3 regions of the Streptomyces sp. NPDC037054 genome follow, and region 1 is predicted to be linked to each of the others. Evidence: predicted binding sites of a transcription regulator. Region 1 holds the regulator's gene; each other region holds the start of a gene.
The links. Region 1 encodes HrcA, which represses chaperone genes, less so after heat shock. Its sites were predicted from a motif close to TTNGCACTCNGNNNNNCNGAGTGCNAA; they were not measured.
Positions count from the first base shown of each region.

Region 1 (6,130 bases):
CTCCCAGATGTCGATGTAGGGGTGGCCCACGACGAGGGCGTGCTCACTGGTCACCGCCTGTGCGATGCGCCACTCCTTGGAGCCCGGCACCAGGTGGTCCACCAGGACGCCGAGGCGGGCGTCGGCGCCCGGGCCGAACTCCGCGACGATCGCCGGCAGGTCGTCCACGCCCTCCAGGTACTCCACGACGACGCCCTCGATGCGCAGGTCGTCGCCCCACACCTTCTCGACCAGCTCGGCGTCGTGCCGCCCCTCGACGTAGATGCGCCCGGCGCGGGCCACGCGCGCGCGTGCGCCGGGCACGGCGACGGAACCGGAGGCGGTACGGGCCGGGCGCACGGGGCCGCCGGCCGGTTTCACCAGGGTCACCACCCTGCCCTCCAGCAGGAAGCCGCGCGGCTCCAGCGGGAACACCCGGTGCTTGCCGAAGCGGTCCTCCAGGGTGACCGTGCCCGCCTCGCAGCGGATCACCGCACCGCAGAAGCCGGTGCCGGGCTCCTCCACCACGAGACCGGGCTCGGCCGGAACCTCCGGAACCGGCTTCGGCCTCTTCCACGGAGGGGTCAGATCGGGGGAGTACGAACGAGGGCGCGGGCCCGAAGGGCCTTCGTTGGAAGGGCGGTGGCGGGAGACGGGTGGGAGCATTCGAACGACGATAGGAGAAGCGGGCGGGCGGCGATCACGACACGCCGAAACGCGCCGCCAGCTCGTCGCGCTGCGCCCGCACGAACGCGGCGCCGACCACCGCTCCGTGACCGGGCACGTACAACGCGTCCTCGCCGCCGAGGGCGAGCAGCCGGTCCAGCGCGGCGGGCCACTGCGACGGCACCGCGTCCGGTCCCGCCTGCGGCTCGCCGGACTGCTCCACCAGGTCGCCGCAGAACACCACCTCGCGGTCGCCGGGGACCAGCACGACGAGGTCGTGCGCGGTGTGCCCCGGGCCCACGTTCGCCAGCAGGACCTGGCGGCCGCCGCCCAGGTCGAGGGTCCACTCGCCGCTGACCAGGTGCCGGGGCGCCGCGAGCGCGTCGGCCGCCGCCTCCGCCGCCGACGCGTCCAGCCCTTGCCGCACGGCGTCCGCGCGCAGCTCCTCCCGGCCGCGCGGCCCGAACAGCGCGTCCACGCCCACCGCGCCGTACACCTCGGCCCCCGCGAACGCGGGCGCCCCGAGGACGTGGTCGAAGTGCGGGTGGGTCAGCGCGAGATGCGTCACACGGTGACCGGCGAGCCGTTCCGCCTGCTCGCGCAGCCGGGCGCCCTCGGCGAGGCTCGACCCGGCGTCGACGAGCAGCGCGGAGCCGTCGCCGACGACGAGCCCGGCCGTGCAGTCCCAGCCCGGCAGCCGGCACCGGCCCACTCCGCCGGCGATGTGCTCCCACCCCAGCTCTTCCCAAGTCACCGTCATACGGCGACGCTAGCTGCTGACGCCGCACTCGGGCACGGCGGCGGGACCGGCCTTGCCCCCGGTGCACCCCACGGCCGTACACTTGGGCGGGGAAGTCTGGCACTCGCACGCGCCGAGTGCCAGGGACAGCGGCGGCGGACGACAGCTGGAGGTGTGCGCGGTGCTCAGTGAACGCAGGCTTCAGGTGTTGCGCGCCATCGTCCAGGACTACGTCGGCACCGAGGAGCCCGTCGGTTCCAAGGCGCTCACCGAGCGTCACAACCTCGGTGTCTCCCCGGCCACCGTGCGCAACGACATGGCGGCCCTGGAGGACGAGGGGTTCATCGCGCAGCCGCACACCAGCGCCGGGCGCATCCCCACCGACAAGGGCTACCGGCTCTTCGTGGACAAGCTCGCGGGCGTCAAGCCCATGTCGCCGCCCGAGCGGCGCGCGATCCAGAACTTCCTCGAGGGAGCCGTCGACCTCGACGACGTCGTGGCCCGCACGGTGCGGCTGCTCGCGCAGCTCACCCGGCAGGTCGCCGTCGTGCAGTACCCGTCGCTGACCCGTTCGACCGTGCGGCACGTGGAGCTGCTGTCCCTCGCCCCGGCGCGGGTCATGCTCGTGCTGATCACGGACACCGGCCGGGTCGAGCAGCGGGTCGTGGACTGCCCGGCGCCGTTCGGCGAGATGGCGCTCGCGGACCTGCGCGCGCGCCTCAACAGCCGGGTGGCGGGCCGTCGTTTCACGGACGTGCCGACCCTGGTGGAGGATCTGCCGGAGGCCTTCGAGGCGGAGGACCGCGGCACGGTCTCGACGGTGCTGTCCACTCTCCTGGAGACGCTGGTCGAGGAGAACGAGGAGCGGCTGATGATCGGCGGCACCGCCAATCTGACGCGCTTCGGACACGACTTCCCCCTCACGATCCGGCCCGTCCTTGAGGCGCTGGAGGAGCAGGTGGTGCTCCTGAAGCTGCTCGGCGAGGCGAAGGATCCGGGCGTGACCGTCCGAATCGGTCACGAGAACGCCCACGAAGGACTCAACTCCACGTCCGTCGTGTCGGTCGGCTACGGTTCGGGCGGCGAGGCGGTTGCCAAGCTCGGCGTGGTCGGACCGACCCGCATGGACTACCCGGGAACGATGGGAGCGGTACGCGCAGTGGCACGGTACGTCGGACAGATCCTGGCGGAGTCGTAAGTGGCCACGGACTACTACGCCGTTCTCGGCGTGCGCCGCGACGCGTCGCAGGAAGAGATCAAGAAGGCCTTCCGGCGGCTCGCTCGCGAGCTGCACCCGGACGTCAATCCGGACCCGAAGACCCAAGAGCGGTTCAAGGAGATCAACGCCGCCTACGAGGTGCTGTCGGACCCGCAGAAGAAGCAGGTCTACGACCTCGGCGGCGACCCGCTCTCGCAGGCCGGGGGCGGTGGCGCGGGCGGCTTCGGGGCCGGCGGCTTCGGGAACTTCTCCGACATCATGGACGCGTTCTTCGGGACGGCGTCGCAGCGCGGACCGCGCTCGCGCACCCGCCGCGGCCAGGACGCGATGATCCGCATCGAGATCGAGCTCGACGAGGCCGCGTTCGGCACGACGAAGGACATCCAGGTCGACACGGCCGTCGTCTGCACCACGTGCAGTGGCGAGGGCGCCGCCCCGGGCACCACGGCGCAGACCTGCGACATGTGCCGCGGCCGCGGCGAGGTCTCCCAGGTCACCCGGTCCTTCCTGGGCCAGGTCATGACGTCGCGGCCCTGCCCCCAGTGCCAGGGCTTCGGCACGGTCGTCCCGACGCCGTGCCCGGAGTGCGCCGGCGACGGCCGGGTCCGCTCGCGCCGCACCCTGACGGTGAAGATCCCGGCCGGTGTCGACAACGGCACCCGCATCCAGCTCGCCGGCGAGGGCGAGGTCGGGCCCGGCGGCGGTCCCGCCGGTGACCTGTACGTGGAGATCCACGAGCTGCCGCACTCGCAGTTCCAGCGGCGCGGCGACGACCTGCACTGCACGGTCACCCTCCCGATGACGGCGGCGGCCCTCGGCACGAAGGTGCCGCTGGAGACCCTCGACGGCCTGGAGGAGGTCGACATCCGTCCGGGCACGCAGTCCGGGCAGTCGATCCCGCTGCACGGCCGGGGCGTCACGCACCTGCGCGGCGGCGGCCGGGGCGACCTGATCGTCCACGTCGAGGTGCAGACGCCGACCAAGCTCGACCCCGAGCAGGAGCGCCTGCTGCGCGAACTGGCCAAGCTGCGCGGCGAGGAACGGCCCCAGGGTCAGTTCCAGCCGGGGCAGCAGGGGTTGTTCTCGCGGCTGAAGGACGCGTTCAACGGGCGCTGACACCCACTGGTGCGGGGGCGGTGGCGCGTGGGCCGGAAGGTCTCGTTCCGCCGCCTCTCACATGGGGCGGTGCCCGATTCGGAGAAGCCCCGAGGACGTGACAACATGCCGTCATGTCCTCCGCGCTGACCGATCTCTTCCCCCACCCGATCGTGCAGGCCCCCATGGCGGGCGGCGTCTCCGTGCCGCAGCTCGCCGCCGCCGTTTCCGAGGCGGGCGGGCTCGGTTTCCTGGCCGCCGGGTACAAGACCGCCGACGGCATGTACCAGGAGATCAAACAGCTGCGGGGACTGACCGACCGGCCCTTCGGGGTCAACCTGTTCATGCCGCAGCCCGAGTCCGCCGACCGGGCCGCCGTGGACGTCTACGCCCATCAGCTCGCCGGTGAGGCCGGCTGGTACGAGACCGAGCTGGGCGACCCGGACAGCGGCCGCGACGACGGCTTCGACGCCAAGCTCGCGGTGCTGCTGGACAACCCGGTGCCGGTGGTCTCCTTCCACTTCGGCTGCCCCTCGCGCGGAGTCCTGGACGCCCTGCGCCGCGTCGGCACCCGCACCCTCGTCACCGCCACCACCCCGGACGAGGCCCGCGCCGTCGAACGGGCCGGCGCAGACGGCGTGATCGCGCAGGGCGTGGAGGCGGGCGGCCACCAGGGCACCCACCGCGACATCCCGGAGACCGACGGCTCCGGACTCGGACTGCTGTCCCTGGTCGCCCAGGTCCGCGAGGCCGTCGGCATCCCCGTCGTCGCCGCGGGCGGCATCATGCGCGGCGGCCAGATCGCTGCCGTCCTCGCGGCCGGTGCGAGCGCCGCCCAGCTGGGCACGGCGTTCCTCGTCACGCCCGAGTCCGGTGCGCACGCGCTGCACAAGCAGGCGCTGACCAACCCCCTCTTCGTCCGCACGGAACTGACGCGCGCGTTCTCCGGCCGCCCGGCGCGCGGCCTCGTCAACCGCTTCCTGCGCGAGCACGGCCCCTACGCGCCCGCCGCCTACCCGGAGGTCCACCACCTGACCTCGCCGCTGCGCAAGGCCGCCGCCAAGGCCGGTGACGCGCAGGGCATGGCGCTGTGGGCGGGGCAGGGGCACCGCATGGCGCGGGAGCTGCCCGCCGGGCACCTCGTGGAGGTGCTCGCCGCCGAACTGGCCGCCGCCCGCGCGGCGTCGGCGGGCGGCGCCCGATGACCGCGCCCGTGTTCGTCGTCGAGCACTTCGAAGCGGGCGCCGACGGCCGTTACGTCCTGGCCGGGCCCGAGGGGCGGCACGCGGTGTCCGTGAAGCGGCTGCGTGCCGGCGAGGGCGTCGTCCTCACCGACGGCGCCGGACGCTGGGCCGAGGCCGAGGTCGTCGGCACGGAGGGCAAGGACCGGCTGGTCGTGCGGCTCGGAGAGGTCGCCGAGGAGCCCGAACCGTCGCCCACTCTCACCGTCGTGCAGGCCCTGCCCAAGGGCGACCGGGGCGAACTGGCCGTCGAGACCATGACCGAGGTCGGTGTCGACGCGATCGTGCCCTGGTCGGCGGCGCGCTGCATCACGCAGTGGAAGGGCGACCGCGGCCTGAAGGCGCTCGGCAAGTGGCGGGCCACCGCCCGTGAGGCCGGCAAGCAGTCCCGCCGCGTGCGGTTCCCGGACGTCGCGGACGCGGCCACCACCAAGCAGGTCGCCGCGCTGCTCGCGGACGCCGACTTCGCCGCCGTACTGCACGAGAGCGGCGACACTGCGCTGGCCACCGCCGAACTGCCCGCGTCCGGCCGCGTCGTGCTCGTCGTCGGACCCGAAGGGGGCGTGTCCCCCGAGGAGTTGGCGCTGTTCGCGGACGCGGGAGCGCCGGCCTACCGGCTGGGGCCCAGCGTGCTGCGCACCTCCACCGCCGGGACGGCCGCGGCGGCGCTCCTGCTGGGCCGCTCCGGCCGCTGGTCCTGACGACGGCCCCCGTCACGCGCCGCGTCCCCCGTACGCGCGAAGTGGCCGTATGCGCCCTACCGTTGGGCGCGTCGCGGTGGCAGGCTGCCCTTCATGGGGGTGTCGAGGCGTATTCGGCGGATGCCGGCCGTCCGGCGCCGGTGGCGTGCGGCAGCCGGTGCCGGTCTCGCCGCGGTCGCCGTGGCCGGTGCCGTCGCGTGTGAGCCCGGCGGGCTGAACACCGGGGCGGTGGCGTACACGACGGACCAGACCGTGACCCGGGAGCTGGAGCGGCAGAAGGCCGAGGTGCGGTGGCTGACCTGCACGGCCTCCTCCGGGGACGACGGCGGCGGCACCTCGTCCGCCACCGCGTCCGAGAAGGCCGTCGCCACCGTCGACTGCGAGGGCGAGACCGCCGACGGCAAGGACATCACCGTCACCGGGAAGGTCACCCGCGTCGTCAACGGCGCCTGTGTGCGCGGGAATCTCATCGCGAAGGTCGACGGCAAGG
Region 1 is NZ_JBVJSJ010000002.1:556,591-562,720, forward strand. It holds gene ACZ7D7_RS07430 (DUF3097 domain-containing protein) at 1-645, opposite strand, end outside; gene ACZ7D7_RS07435 (MBL fold metallo-hydrolase) at 680-1,405, opposite strand; gene hrcA (heat-inducible transcriptional repressor HrcA) at 1,566-2,582, shown strand; gene dnaJ (molecular chaperone DnaJ) at 2,583-3,719, shown strand; gene ACZ7D7_RS07450 (nitronate monooxygenase) at 3,833-4,903, shown strand; gene ACZ7D7_RS07455 (16S rRNA (uracil(1498)-N(3))-methyltransferase) at 4,900-5,640, shown strand; gene ACZ7D7_RS07460 (hypothetical protein) at 5,734-6,130, shown strand, end outside.

Region 2 (6,130 bases), on a different contig from region 1:
CGACGAGATGAACCGGCTGATGGACAAGTGGGTCGAGCAGACCCGGGGCAAGCGCACGGCGACGCACAGCGTGATCGGCAGGGACCTGTCGGACGAGGCGCACTTCGTGGAGATCGTGGAGTTCCCCTCGTACGAGGAGGCGATGCGGAACTCGAACCTCCCGGAGACCGAGGGGATCTTCCGGGAGATGGTGGCGCTGTGCGACGGGATGCCGACGTTCACCGATCTCGACGTGGTGCGGGACGAGCAGCTCAACCGGGCCGCGGCGCGGGCGTTCTTCGAGGACATGGGCCGCGTCGGTCCGGAGGGCCTGGCGGCGCACCTGACCGACGACTACCGGGACCACGACCCGTCGAACCCGGGCGAGGTGCGCGGGGCGGACCGGATCCGCGAGGAGTACGCGGGCTGGCGGGCGGCGTTCACGTACGCGTTCCGCGTGGACGACCAGCTCGCCGAGGCGGACCGGGTGTGCACGCGCTGGACGTGGACGGGCCGCCACACGGGCGACTTCCTCGGCGTCCCGCCGACCGGCGAGGACCTCACGATGACGGGCATGACCTGGCACCGCTTCCGGGACGGGCGGATCTGCGAGGGGTGGTGGCAGTACGACCGGGCCGGGTTGATGGAGCAGTTGGGCGTGGTCGGCGAGTGACCGTCCCCCGGACCGGGCGGGTGACATGGGGAAGGCCCCGTTCCGTGGTCGGAACGGGGCCTTCGCCGTACGCGGCGGAGTCGCTCAGTGGGAGTGGCCGTGGCTGTGGCCGCCGGTGGCCGGCTCCTCTTCTTCCTTCTTCTCGACGACCAGGGTCTCGGTCGTGAGGAGGAGGGAGGCGATGGAGGCGGCGTTCTCCAGGGCGGAGCGGGTGACCTTGACCGGGTCGATGACACCGGCCTTGACCAGGTCGCCGTACTCGCCGGTCGCGGCGTTGAAGCCCTGGCCCTTGTCGAGCTCGGCGACCTTGGAGGTGATGACGTAGCCCTCCAGGCCGGCGTTCTCGGCGATCCAGCGCAGCGGCTCGACGGCGGCCTTGCGGACGACGGCCACACCGGTGGCCTCGTCGCCGGTCTTGCCGAGGTTGCCCTCCAGGACCTTCACGGCGTGGACGAGCGCGGAGCCACCACCGGAGACGATGCCCTCCTCGACCGCGGCGCGGGTCGCGGAGATGGCGTCCTCCAGACGGTGCTTGCGCTCCTTCAGCTCCACCTCGGTGGCGGCGCCGACCTTGATCACGCACACGCCGCCGGCCAGCTTCGCGAGGCGCTCCTGGAGCTTCTCGCGGTCCCAGTCGGAGTCGGTGTTCTCGATCTCGGCCTTGATCTGGGCGACGCGGCCCTGGAGGTCCTCGGCCTTGCCGGCACCCTCGACGACCGTGGTGTCGTCCTTGGTGACGGTGACGCGGCGGGCGGAGCCGAGCACGTCGAGACCGACCTGGTCGAGCTTGAGGCCGACCTCCTCCGAGATGACCGTGGCGCCGGTGAGGACGGCCATGTCCTGCAGCATCGCCTTGCGGCGGTCGCCGAAGCCGGGGGCCTTCACGGCGACGGCGTTGAAGGTGCCGCGGATCTTGTTCACGACCAGGGTCGACAGGGCCTCGCCCTCGACGTCCTCGGCGATGATCAGCAGCGGCTTGGAGGAGTTGGACTGGATGACCTTCTCCAGCAGGGGCAGGAGGTCCGCGATGGCGGAGATCTTGCCCTGGTGGATCAGGATGTACGGGTCGTCGAGGACGGCCTCCATGCGCTCCTGGTCCGTCACGAAGTACGGCGACAGGTAGCCCTTGTCGAAGGCCATGCCCTCGGTGAAGTCCAGCTCCAGACCGAAGGTGTTGGACTCCTCGACGGTGATGACACCGTCCTTGCCGACCTTGTCCATCGCCTCGGCGATGAGCTCGCCGACCTGCTGGTCCTGGGCGGACAGCGCGGCGACGGCGGCGATGTCGGACTTCTCGTCGATCGGGCGGGCGGTCGCGAGCAGGTCCTCGGAGACGGCGGCGACGGCCGCGTCGATGCCCTTCTTCAGGGCGGCCGGGGAGGCGCCGGCGGCGACGTTCTTCAGGCCCTCGCGGACGAGTGCCTGGGCCAGCACGGTCGCGGTGGTCGTACCGTCACCCGCGATGTCGTTGGTCTTGGTCGCCACCTCCTTCACCAGCTGGGCGCCGAGGTTCTCGTACGGGTCCTCGATCTCGACCTCGCGGGCGATGGTGACGCCGTCGTTGGTGATGGTGGGGGCGCCGAACTTCTTGTCGATGACGACGTTGCGGCCCTTGGGGCCGATCGTCACCTTCACCGTGTCGGCGAGCTTGTTGACGCCGCGCTCGAGGGCGCGACGGGCGTCCTCGTCGAACTTCAGGATCTTCGCCATGGGAGCGTGAGCCCTCTCGGAAATCTGTGTGAAAGTACTGCGCCCCGGGCGCCCGGCTTCTTAGGTCGCGGGGGCCAGGGGCGCAGTTCTGAGCAAACGGTGCTTGCTACGAGGTGACTTACTTCTCGACGATCGCGAGCACGTCGCGGGCCGAGAGGACGAGGTACTCCTCGCCGTTGTACTTCACCTCGGTGCCGCCGTACTTGCTGTAGAGCACGACGTCGCCGACGGATACGTCGAGCGGAAGACGGTTGCCGTCCTCGAAGCGGCCCGGGCCCACGGCCAGGACGACGCCCTCCTGGGGCTTCTCCTTGGCCGTGTCCGGAATGACCAGGCCAGAGGCCGTGGTCTGCTCGGCGTCGAGCGGCTGGACCACAATGCGGTCCTCGAGCGGCTTGATGGCAACCTTGGAGCTGGCGGTCGTCACGATCCGACCTCCCCCTTCGGAGATCTCACGGGGTTAACTGTCTGAGGTGGCGACCAGGTCGATCCGTCGTCGCGGGTGCCGGACCTGCCCGTCGCGTTGTTGGCACTCTCCTAGGGGGAGTGCCAGAGCCGAGACTATGACCGCGATTAGCACTCGGTCAAGCGGAGTGCCAATTACCGTGCGGCGCGTTGGGGGCGGGCCGGCCTGTACGGCCTCGTCCTCACGCCCCGGACGGGCCGGCTGTCAGGTGGTTCTCCAAGCGGCCGACCCTCAGGCCCGCCTTCTCGATCAGCTTCAGCAGGCGGGTCGTGCGGGTGTGCAGGGGCAGGGTCGGGGGGTCCGTGGAGGGGAGGGAGACGATGTCGCCGGGGGCCAGGCGGGGGGTACCGTTCGTGAAGGTCAGTTCGGCGTCGGCGTCCAGGGTGGCCCGCCACAGGACCAGGGCGCGGATGCCGCACGTGGCCGCCGCGCGCCGGGTGGTCGTGTCGTAGCGGCCGTAGGGCGGGCGGAAGAGGTGCGGGCGGACGCCGAAGCGGGACCTGAGCTTGTTCTGCTGGCCGCAGATCTCGGCGCGCTGGCCCGCGTACGGCAGGCCGGGCAGGGCCGGGTGGTCGAGGGTGTGGTTCTGGATGCTCGCGCCGACCGCGCGCAGCCGCGCGAAGTGGGCGTAGCCGGGGCCGACGACGCTGTCCGTGAGGAACATCGTGACCGGCAGGCGGCGCCGGCGGACGAGGTCGATGAAGGCGGGGTCGCGCTCGGCGCCGTCGTCGTACGTCAGGAAGACCACCCGGTCGCGGGTGGCGACGCGGTCGACCACCGGGGGGAGGGCGCGGGGCGCGGGGGCGTGAAGGGCCTGCGGGGCGTGGTCCGGGGAGTTGTCGCCGGAGGTGTCCGGGGCGGGGGCGCAGCCCGCGAGCAGCAGGGCCGTCAGGGCGGCGGCGGCGAGCGGCAGGCGGCGCCCTGTCACAGGTAGTCCTCCAGGCGTGCCACCGCGTAGCCCTCCGCCGTGACCTTGTCGAGGAACCGGCGGATCATGTCGGGCATCGTGCCCTTCCAGTGCTCCCGGCCCCGGAAGTGGCTGAGGACGATGTCGCCGGGGCGCAGCCTGCGGTCCGGTTCGCGGTAGGCCCAGCGGTCGGCGAAGACCTCCTCGTTCCACAGCGGGACGTGGGTGATGCCGCAGGACTTGGCGGCGCGCAGGCTGTCCTTGTCGTAGTTGCCGAACGGCGGCCGGAACAGCACGGGCCGCTTCCCGTAGCGCTTCTCGATGACGCGCTGCATGCCGCAGATCTCGCGCTTCTGGCGGGAGTACGACAGGGCGGGCAGGTAGGGGTGGTGGAGGGTGTGGTTGTTGAGGGCCACGCCGCTGTCCCGCATCCGCTCGAAGTAGCCGTAGTCCTTCCTGATCAGGTAGTCGCTGAGGAAGGCGGTGTAGGGCAGTCGCAGGTCCTTCGTCATGCGCAGGAACGCCGGGTCCTTCTCGGCGCCGTCGTCGATGGTGAGGAAGACGACCTTGTCCTTGGTCGGGACGGTGGTGAAGACCGGCGGGAGCCCGAGGGCCTTGTGGCCGTCGACCTCGAAGCCCTTGCGGGTGGTGATCCGCGGTGTGGCCTTCGGGGCGGGCGGGGCGGCGAGCGGCACCTTCCGCAGGCCCCAGCGTTTCGCGGCGGCGACGCGGGCCGCGTGGGCGGCGCGGAGCCTGGCCGCGTAGGAGTCCAGGGCGCGGGCCGGGGCGGCCTCCAGGCGCGGCTGGCCGGCGGCGGGACGGACGCCGGTGGCGTCCCTGCGGTCCCGTGGGCCGGCGGCGCCCTGGGCGCAGCCCGAGGCGATGGCGGCGACGGCGAGCACGGCGATGCCGCCGCGGATCCGCGCGCTCCGGGACACACGGCGAAAGGCCCGGCTTTTGTCATTTTGTACGACTGCTCGCATGGGCCCGGATCCTCCCAGGCCACCCGCCCCGAACCCGGTCCGACACCGCCGCCGGAAGCACACCGTCCACCGACTGGCCCACAATGACCCGGTGAACGACCTCGCCCCGCTCCTGACCCCCGAAGGCCGCGCCCTCCTCGACGAGGTGCGCGACACCGCCCCGGCCGACGAACTCGCCGTCGCCACCCGGCTGCGCCGCGAGCACCCCGCCGAGCTGGTGTCGGCGGCGCTCGGCCAGGCCCGGCTGCGGCAGCGCGCGGCGGTGAAGTTCGGGGCCGAGGACGCCGGGCGGATGTTCTTCACGCCGAACGGGGTCGAGCAGTCGACGCGGGCGAGCGTCGCGGCGTACCGGGCGCGCAGGTTCCAGGAGTTGGGCGTCACGTCGGTCGCCGACCTGTGCTGCGGGATCGGTGGCGACGCGATCGCGCTGGCCCGGGCCGGCATCCGCGTCCTCGCCGTGGACCGCGACCCGCTGACGGCGGCGGTGGCGCGGGCGAACGCCGGCGCGCTGGGCCTCGCCGACCTGATCGAGGTGCGCGAGGCGGATGTCACCGAGGTGGACACCGCCGGTTTCGACGCCGTCTTCGTCGACCCGGCCCGGCGCGGCGGCCGGGGCCGCGTCTTCGACCCCGAGGCGTACTCCCCGCCCCTGTCCTGGGCGGTGCGCGCGGCCCGCGCCGCGCCGCACGCGGCCCTGAAGGTCGCCCCCGGCATCCCGCACGAGGCGGTGCCGCCGGAGGCCGAGGCCGAGTGGATCTCCGACGCCGGGGACGTGAAGGAGGCGGTGCTGTGGTTCGGGACCGCGCCGGGCGCCGTGCGGGCGACCCTGCTCCCCGGCCCGCGCACCCTGCCCTCCCGCGGCCTGCCCGACCCCGCCGTGCGCCCCGTCGGCCGGTACCTCTACGAGCCCGACGGCGCCGTCGTCCGCGCCCACTTGGTCGCCGAGGTCGCCGAACAGCTCGACGGCGGACTGCTCGACGCGACCATCGCGTACGTCACGTCCGACGCGCTGCGCCCGACCCCGTACGCCACCGCCTACGAGATCACCGACCAACTCCCCTTCAACCTCAAGAAGTTGAAGGCCCTGCTGCGGGAGCGGGGGGTGGGGATCCTGACCGTGAAGAAGCGCGGCTCGGCCGTCGAACCGGAGGAGCTGCGCTGCAAGGTCAAACCGCAGGGCCCGAACTCGGCGACGGTGTTCCTGACCCGGGTGTCAGGCGCCCCCACCATGCTGATCGGCCGCCCGGCGCAGCAGTAGCTCCCGCTCACGGGCGTTGCGGGCGAGGGAGGCGGCACGCTCGAACTCCGCGGCGGCCTCCGGCGCCCGGCCCAGCCGGGCCAGCAGGTCGCCCCGCACGCTGGGCAGCAGGTGGTAGTCCCGCAACGCCGGTACGCCGGCCAGCGCGTCCACG
Region 2 is NZ_JBVJSJ010000001.1:754,278-760,407, forward strand. It holds gene ACZ7D7_RS03355 (ester cyclase) at 1-652, shown strand, start outside; gene groL (chaperonin GroEL) at 737-2,362, opposite strand; gene groES (co-chaperone GroES) at 2,481-2,789, opposite strand; gene ACZ7D7_RS03370 (polysaccharide deacetylase family protein) at 3,010-3,756, opposite strand; gene ACZ7D7_RS03375 (polysaccharide deacetylase family protein) at 3,753-4,718, opposite strand; gene ACZ7D7_RS03380 (THUMP-like domain-containing protein) at 4,810-5,976, shown strand; gene ACZ7D7_RS03385 (RNA polymerase sigma factor) at 5,932-6,130, opposite strand, start outside.
Region 2: the regulator HrcA is predicted to act here: its motif matches at 2,936-2,962, upstream of groES (co-chaperone GroES).

Region 3 (6,130 bases), on a different contig from region 1:
GAACAATGGTTGACCAGCTGGTATGTGCACGCGCATAAAAGTGCGTCACAGCCCTCAACCGCCGTACGGGACACGGCATTCCACCCGCGCGGCCGCTCGGCGCTGTGATCCCGCACACGCCCGAGGGCGGCACCCCCCTGTGCGGGGAGTGCCGCCCTCGGTCCTGACGGACGGGTCCGATCCTCGAAGGGATCAGAAGTCCATGTCACCGCCCGGCATGCCGCCACCGGCGGGCGCGGCGGCCTTCTCCGGCTTGTCGGCGATGACGGCCTCGGTGGTGAGGAACAGCGCGGCGATCGACGCGGCGTTCTGCAGCGCGGAGCGCGTCACCTTCGCCGGGTCGATGATGCCCTCGGCGATCATGTCGACGTACTCGCCGGTCGCGGCGTTCAGGCCGTGACCCACGGTCAGGTTGCGCACCTTCTCGACGACGACGCCGCCCTCGAGACCGCCGTTGACGGCGATCTGCTTCAGCGGGGCCTCCAGGGCGAGCTTCACGGCGTTGGCGCCGGTCGCCTCGTCACCCTCGAGCTCCAGCTTCTCGAAGACCTGGGAGGCCTGCAGCAGGGCCACGCCACCACCGGCGACGATGCCCTCCTCGACGGCCGCCTTGGCGTTGCGCACGGCGTCCTCGATGCGGTGCTTGCGCTCCTTGAGCTCCACCTCGGTGGCGGCACCGGCCTTGATGACCGCGACACCGCCGGCGAGCTTCGCCAGGCGCTCCTGCAGCTTCTCGCGGTCGTAGTCCGAGTCGCTGTTCTCGATCTCGGCGCGGATCTGGTTCACGCGGCCCTGGACCTGGTCGGCCGAGCCCGAACCGTCGACGATGGTGGTCTCGTCCTTGGTGATGACCACCTTGCGGGCCTTGCCCAGCAGGTCGAGGGTGGCGTTCTCCAGCTTGAGGCCGACCTCCTCGGAGATGACCTCGCCGCCCGTGAGGATGGCGATGTCGCCGAGCATGGCCTTGCGGCGGTCGCCGAAGCCCGGGGCCTTGACGGCGACGGACTTGAAGGTGCCGCGGATCTTGTTGACGACCAGGGTCGACAGGGCCTCGCCCTCGACGTCCTCGGCGATGATCAGCAGCGGCTTGCCGGACTGCATGACCTTCTCGAGGAGCGGCAGCAGGTCCTTGACGTTGCTGATCTTCGAGTTGGCGATCAGGATGTACGGGTCGTCGAGGACGGCCTCCATACGCTCCATGTCGGTGGCGAAGTACGCCGAGATGTAGCCCTTGTCGAAGCGCATACCCTCGGTGAGCTCCAGCTCCAGACCGAAGGTCTGGGACTCCTCGACGGTGATGACGCCTTCCTTGCCGACCTTGTCCATGGCCTCGGCGATGAGCTCGCCGATCTGGGTGTCGGCGGCGGAGATGGAGGCCGTGGAGGCGATCTGCTCCTTGGTCTCGACGTCCTTCGCCTGCTCCAGCAGGGCGGCGGAGACGGCCTCGACGGCCTTCTCGATACCGCGCTTCAGGGCCATCGGGTTGGCACCGGCCGCGACGTTGCGCAGGCCTTCCTTGACCAGGGCCTGGGCGAGGACGGTCGCGGTGGTCGTACCGTCACCGGCGACGTCGTCCGTCTTCTTGGCGACTTCCTTGACCAGCTCGGCGCCGATCTTCTCGTACGGGTCCTCGAGTTCGATCTCCTTGGCGATGGACACACCATCGTTGGTGATCGTGGGGGCGCCCCACTTCTTCTCGAGGACGACGTTGCGACCCTTGGGGCCGAGCGTCACCTTGACGGCGTCCGCGAGCTGGTTCATGCCGCGCTCGAGGCCGCGCCGCGCCTCCTCGTCGAACGCGATGATCTTGGCCATGTGAAGTGGTCCCTCCAGGACTGGGGGTGATTACTTCGGACCGCGCCCGCGCCCGCGACGGACGGCTCGCCGGCCTCGTGGTTCCTTCCCCACCCGGCCTGCGGGCCTCACCGACCCGGTCCTTACGTTGTCACTCTCACCTTCAGAGTGCTAACGCAATGATTAGCACTCGCCCCTGCCGAGTGCAAGCGCCTACCCCTGATCCGAGGGGCGCTCAGCCGCGCGCGAACGGCGCCCGCCGGGTCTCCGGGCACGACGAAGGGCCCGTACCCGGAGGTACGGACCCTTCGCGTGAAGACCGGTGTGCGGTGGTCGCGCGCGTTCAGGCAGAGACGCGGACCATGTCGGCCTGCGGGCCCTTCTGACCCTGCGAGATCTCGAACTCGACCCGCTGGCCCTCTTCCAGGGTGCGGTAGCCGTCCATCTGGATCGCGCTGTAGTGGACGAAAACATCCGCACCACCGTCGACCGCGATGAAGCCGTACCCCTTCTCCGCGTTGAACCACTTGACGGTGCCCTGAGCCATGCCTAACTCCCCTATTACTGGCCCTTGCACAGATCCACACTTCGCGGATCCGGGTCAGACCTCACCCGCCACGGTGGGGGTGTGCGCCGGAACGCGTCGACCGCGGCCGAATGTATCTGTCCAACTGCCGTCTGCAACAGGTCAATCGGACGAGAAATCTGGACGGACACGGTCCGGAATGTAGTGAGAATTCGCCCGAATTCAGGGCAAGTCGGGCCCCACAAAAGGCGCGAAAGTCGCAAAGCAGCCACACACTTTGGCTACTTCTCGTCGCATGCGGAACCGGGGCTCATATGCGCGTGGCATAGGGATCGCATCCGGTTCCCCAACTCTACCGTGCTCAACCATGCAGAATTGCCCCCTCCGTTTCTCTCACGGAGGGGGCAATCAGACGAACGGTCGGTGATCGGGGGCTCAGCAGCCGCCGGCGACCGCCGGGATGATGGAGACGCCGGCGCCGTCGGGCGTCGCGGTGTCCAGGCCCTGCTCGAAGCGGACGTCGTCGTCGTTGACGTACACGTTGACGAAGCGGCGCAGCTTGCCCTGGTCGTCCAGGACGCGGGCGGCGATGCCCGTGTGGTTCTTCTCCAGGTCGGCGATGACCTCGCCGAGCGTGGCGCCCTCGGCGGCGACCTCGGCCTGCCCGCCGGTGTAGGTGCGCAGGATGGTGGGGATGCGAACGGTCACGCTCATGCGAGGCCAGCCTCTCGGAAGGAGTCCAGGTTCGGGCGGATGGTGGCGGTGAGGCCGGTGCCGGCCACCGCGTCGAGGGTCTTGAGGCCGTCGCCGGTGTTCAGCACGACGGTCGTCAGCGTCGGGTCCAGGACGCCGTTCTCGATCAGCTTGCGGGTGACACCCACGGTCACGCCACCGGCGGTCTCCGCGAAGATGCCCTCCGTGCGCGCCAGCAGCTTGATCGCGTCGACGACCTGCTCGTCGGTGACGTCCTCCACGGCACCGCCGGTGCGCCGCGCGATGTCGAGGACGTAGGGCCCGTCGGCCGGGTTGCCGATGGCCAGCGACTTGGCGATGGTGTTCGGCTTCTGCGGGCGGACGACGTCGTGGCCGGCCTTGAAGGCGGCGGACACCGGCGAGCAGCCCTCGGCCTGCGCGCCGAAGATCTTGTACGGCTTGTCCGCCACGAGGCCGAGCTCGATCAGCTCCTTGAGACCCTTGTCGATCTTCGTGAGCTGGGAGCCGGAGGCGATGGGCACGACGAGCTGGTCGGGCAGCTCCCACCCGAGCTGCTCGCAGATCTCGTAGGCGAGGGTCTTGGAACCCTCCGCGTAGTACGGCCGCAGGTTGACGTTGACGAAGCCCCAGCCCTCGCCGGCCGGGTCGCCGATCAGCTCGGAGCAGAAGCGGTTCACGTCGTCGTAGTTGCCCTCGATGCCGACGAGCTCGCCGCCGTAGACCGCGGCCATGACGATCTTGCCCTGCTCCAGGTCGTGCGGGATGAACACGCAGGAGCGGAAGCCGGCGCGGGCGGCGGCGGCGCCGACGGCACCGGCGAGGTTGCCGGTGGAGGAGCAGCTCAGCGTCGTGAAGCCGAAGGCGCGGGCGGCCTCCAGGGCCTGCGCGACGACGCGGTCCTTGAAGGAGTGCGTCGGGTTGCCCGAGTCGTCCTTGACGAACAGCTTGCCGGCGTCGACGCCCAGCTCGCGGGCGAGGTTGTCGGCCTTGACCAGCTTGGTCCAGCCGGGGTTGATGTTCGGCTTGTCCGCCACATCGGCGGGGACGGGCAGCAGCGGCGCGTAGCGCCAGATGTTCGCGGGCCCCGCCGTGATGCGCGCGCGGAGTTCCTCGGTGTCGTACGCCGAGAAGTCGTAGGCGATCTCCAGCGGGCCGAAACACTCCTCGCACGCGAAGACCGGGCCGAGGGGCACGCGGTGGCCGCACTCCCGGCAGGAAAGCGCCGCGGCAGGGCCCAGGTCGACGGAATTCGTGGTGCTTGCAACAGTCTGCACAGCCATGTGAGGCGAGGCCCTTTCTCCTCATCTTCCTCACGACGCATTTCGCCGTGAGACGGATTTGGCACCTTCCCTAGCCGGGAGCCTCGCGGAGCGATCGACAATGATCTACGAGACCGGCTGGAGGGTTGCCGGGGCTTCATCGGGCCGTTTCCCTCTGCCCCTCTGGATGAGCTGTATGTGGTTGTTGATCACGCGGCCGACGGGTCGGGACCCCCGACATGCGATGGTCATCCGCGTTGTTCAAGACTGTAACCGACGGCCAGGACAGTTGAGATAGTCGTCCGAACCGCGAGATGGATCACACCGCCTCGCCGAGAGAACGCAGAGGAGCCACCGACCGTGCTGGAAGAAGTCGAGCGCTGGCTGACTGCACGCTCCTGGTCTGTGAACGATCGCCCGCTGCACCAGCTCCTGGCCGCGAAGCGCGCCACGGGGCAGTCGGTCAGCGTCGTCCTGCCCGCCCTGAACGAGGAGGAGACGGTCGGCGACATCGTCGCGGTCGTCCGCCACGACCTGATGCGCCAGGTGCCCCTCGTGGACGAGATAGTCGTCGTCGACTCGGGCTCCACCGACCGCACCTCCGAGGTGGCGGCCGCCGCCGGCGCGACGGTGGTGCACCGCGACGAGATCCTGCCCCGCCTCCCGGCCGTCCCCGGCAAGGGCGAGGTGCTGTGGCGCTCGCTGCTGGTCACGCGCGGGGACATCGTCTGCTTCGTCGACGCCGACCTGAAGGACTTCTCCTCCGACTTCGTCTCGGGCATCGTGGGCCCGCTGCTCACGGACCCGGACGTGGACCTGGTCAAGGCGATGTACGACCGCCCGCTCGGCTCGGCGGCCGGCCAGGGCGGCCGGGTCACGGAACTGATGGCCCGCCCCCTGCTCAACATGCACTGGCCCCAGCTCGCGGGCTTCGTCCAGCCCCTCGGCGGCGAGTACGCGGCCCGCCGCGGCCTCCTCGAACAGCTGCCCTTCCCCGTCGGCTACGGCGTGGAGCTGGGCATGCTGGTCGACGCCCTGCACCTGGTGGGCCTCGACGCGCTGGCGCAGGTCGACGTCGGCGTGCGCAGGCACCGCCACCAGGACGGCCAGGCCCTGGGCCGGATGTCCGCCGCGATCTACCGCACGGCCCAGCTCCGGCTGGCCCGCGGCCACCTGATCCGCCCGGCCCTGACCCAGTTCGAGCGCGGCGAGGAGGGCTTCGAGCCGCGCACGTTCTCGGTCGACACCGAGGAGCGGCCCCCCATGGTGGAGATCGCGGAGTACGCCGCGCGGAAGGTCGCGTGAGGGCCGGCGTATACGACCGGCCACGCGGCCGCACCGTACGTTTGAGCGTTTCCCGGCTGGGCTAGGTTGAGGCTTATGGCTTCCACGCAGGCTGCTCAGGTGCTGGTCGCGTCCAACCGCGGCCCGGTCTCGTACGAAGTACGCGAGGACGGCTCGCTGCACGCGAAACGCGGCGGCGGGGGCCTCGTCTCCGGACTCTCCGCGATCGGCTCCGACGCGGACGCGCTGTGGGTGTGCTCGGCCCTCTCGGACGGCGACCGCGAGGCGGTGCGCCGCGGCGCGGGCGAGCCCGGCGTGCGCATGCTGGACATCCCGGCGGACGTCCACGCGGACGCGTACAACGGCGTCGCCAACTCCGTGCTGTGGTTCGTGCACCACATGCTCTACCAGACCCCGCTGGAGCCGGTCTTCGACGCGGAGTTCCGCCGCCAGTGGGAGTCCTACGAGACGTACAACCGGGCCTTCGCCGAGGCGCTGGCCCAGGAGGCGGCCGAAGGCGCCACGGCGGTGATCCAGGACTACCACCTGACGC
Region 3 is NZ_JBVJSJ010000005.1:170,622-176,751, reverse strand. It holds gene groL (chaperonin GroEL) at 193-1,815, opposite strand; gene ACZ7D7_RS14215 (cold-shock protein) at 2,138-2,341, opposite strand; gene ACZ7D7_RS14210 (ubiquitin-like small modifier protein 1) at 2,756-3,034, opposite strand; gene thrC (threonine synthase) at 3,031-4,314, opposite strand; SAM riboswitch class I at 4,333-4,487, opposite strand; gene ACZ7D7_RS14200 (glucosyl-3-phosphoglycerate synthase) at 4,654-5,598, shown strand; gene ACZ7D7_RS14195 (alpha,alpha-trehalose-phosphate synthase (UDP-forming)) at 5,674-6,130, shown strand, end outside.
Region 3: the regulator HrcA is predicted to act here: its motif matches at 1,978-2,004, upstream of groL (chaperonin GroEL).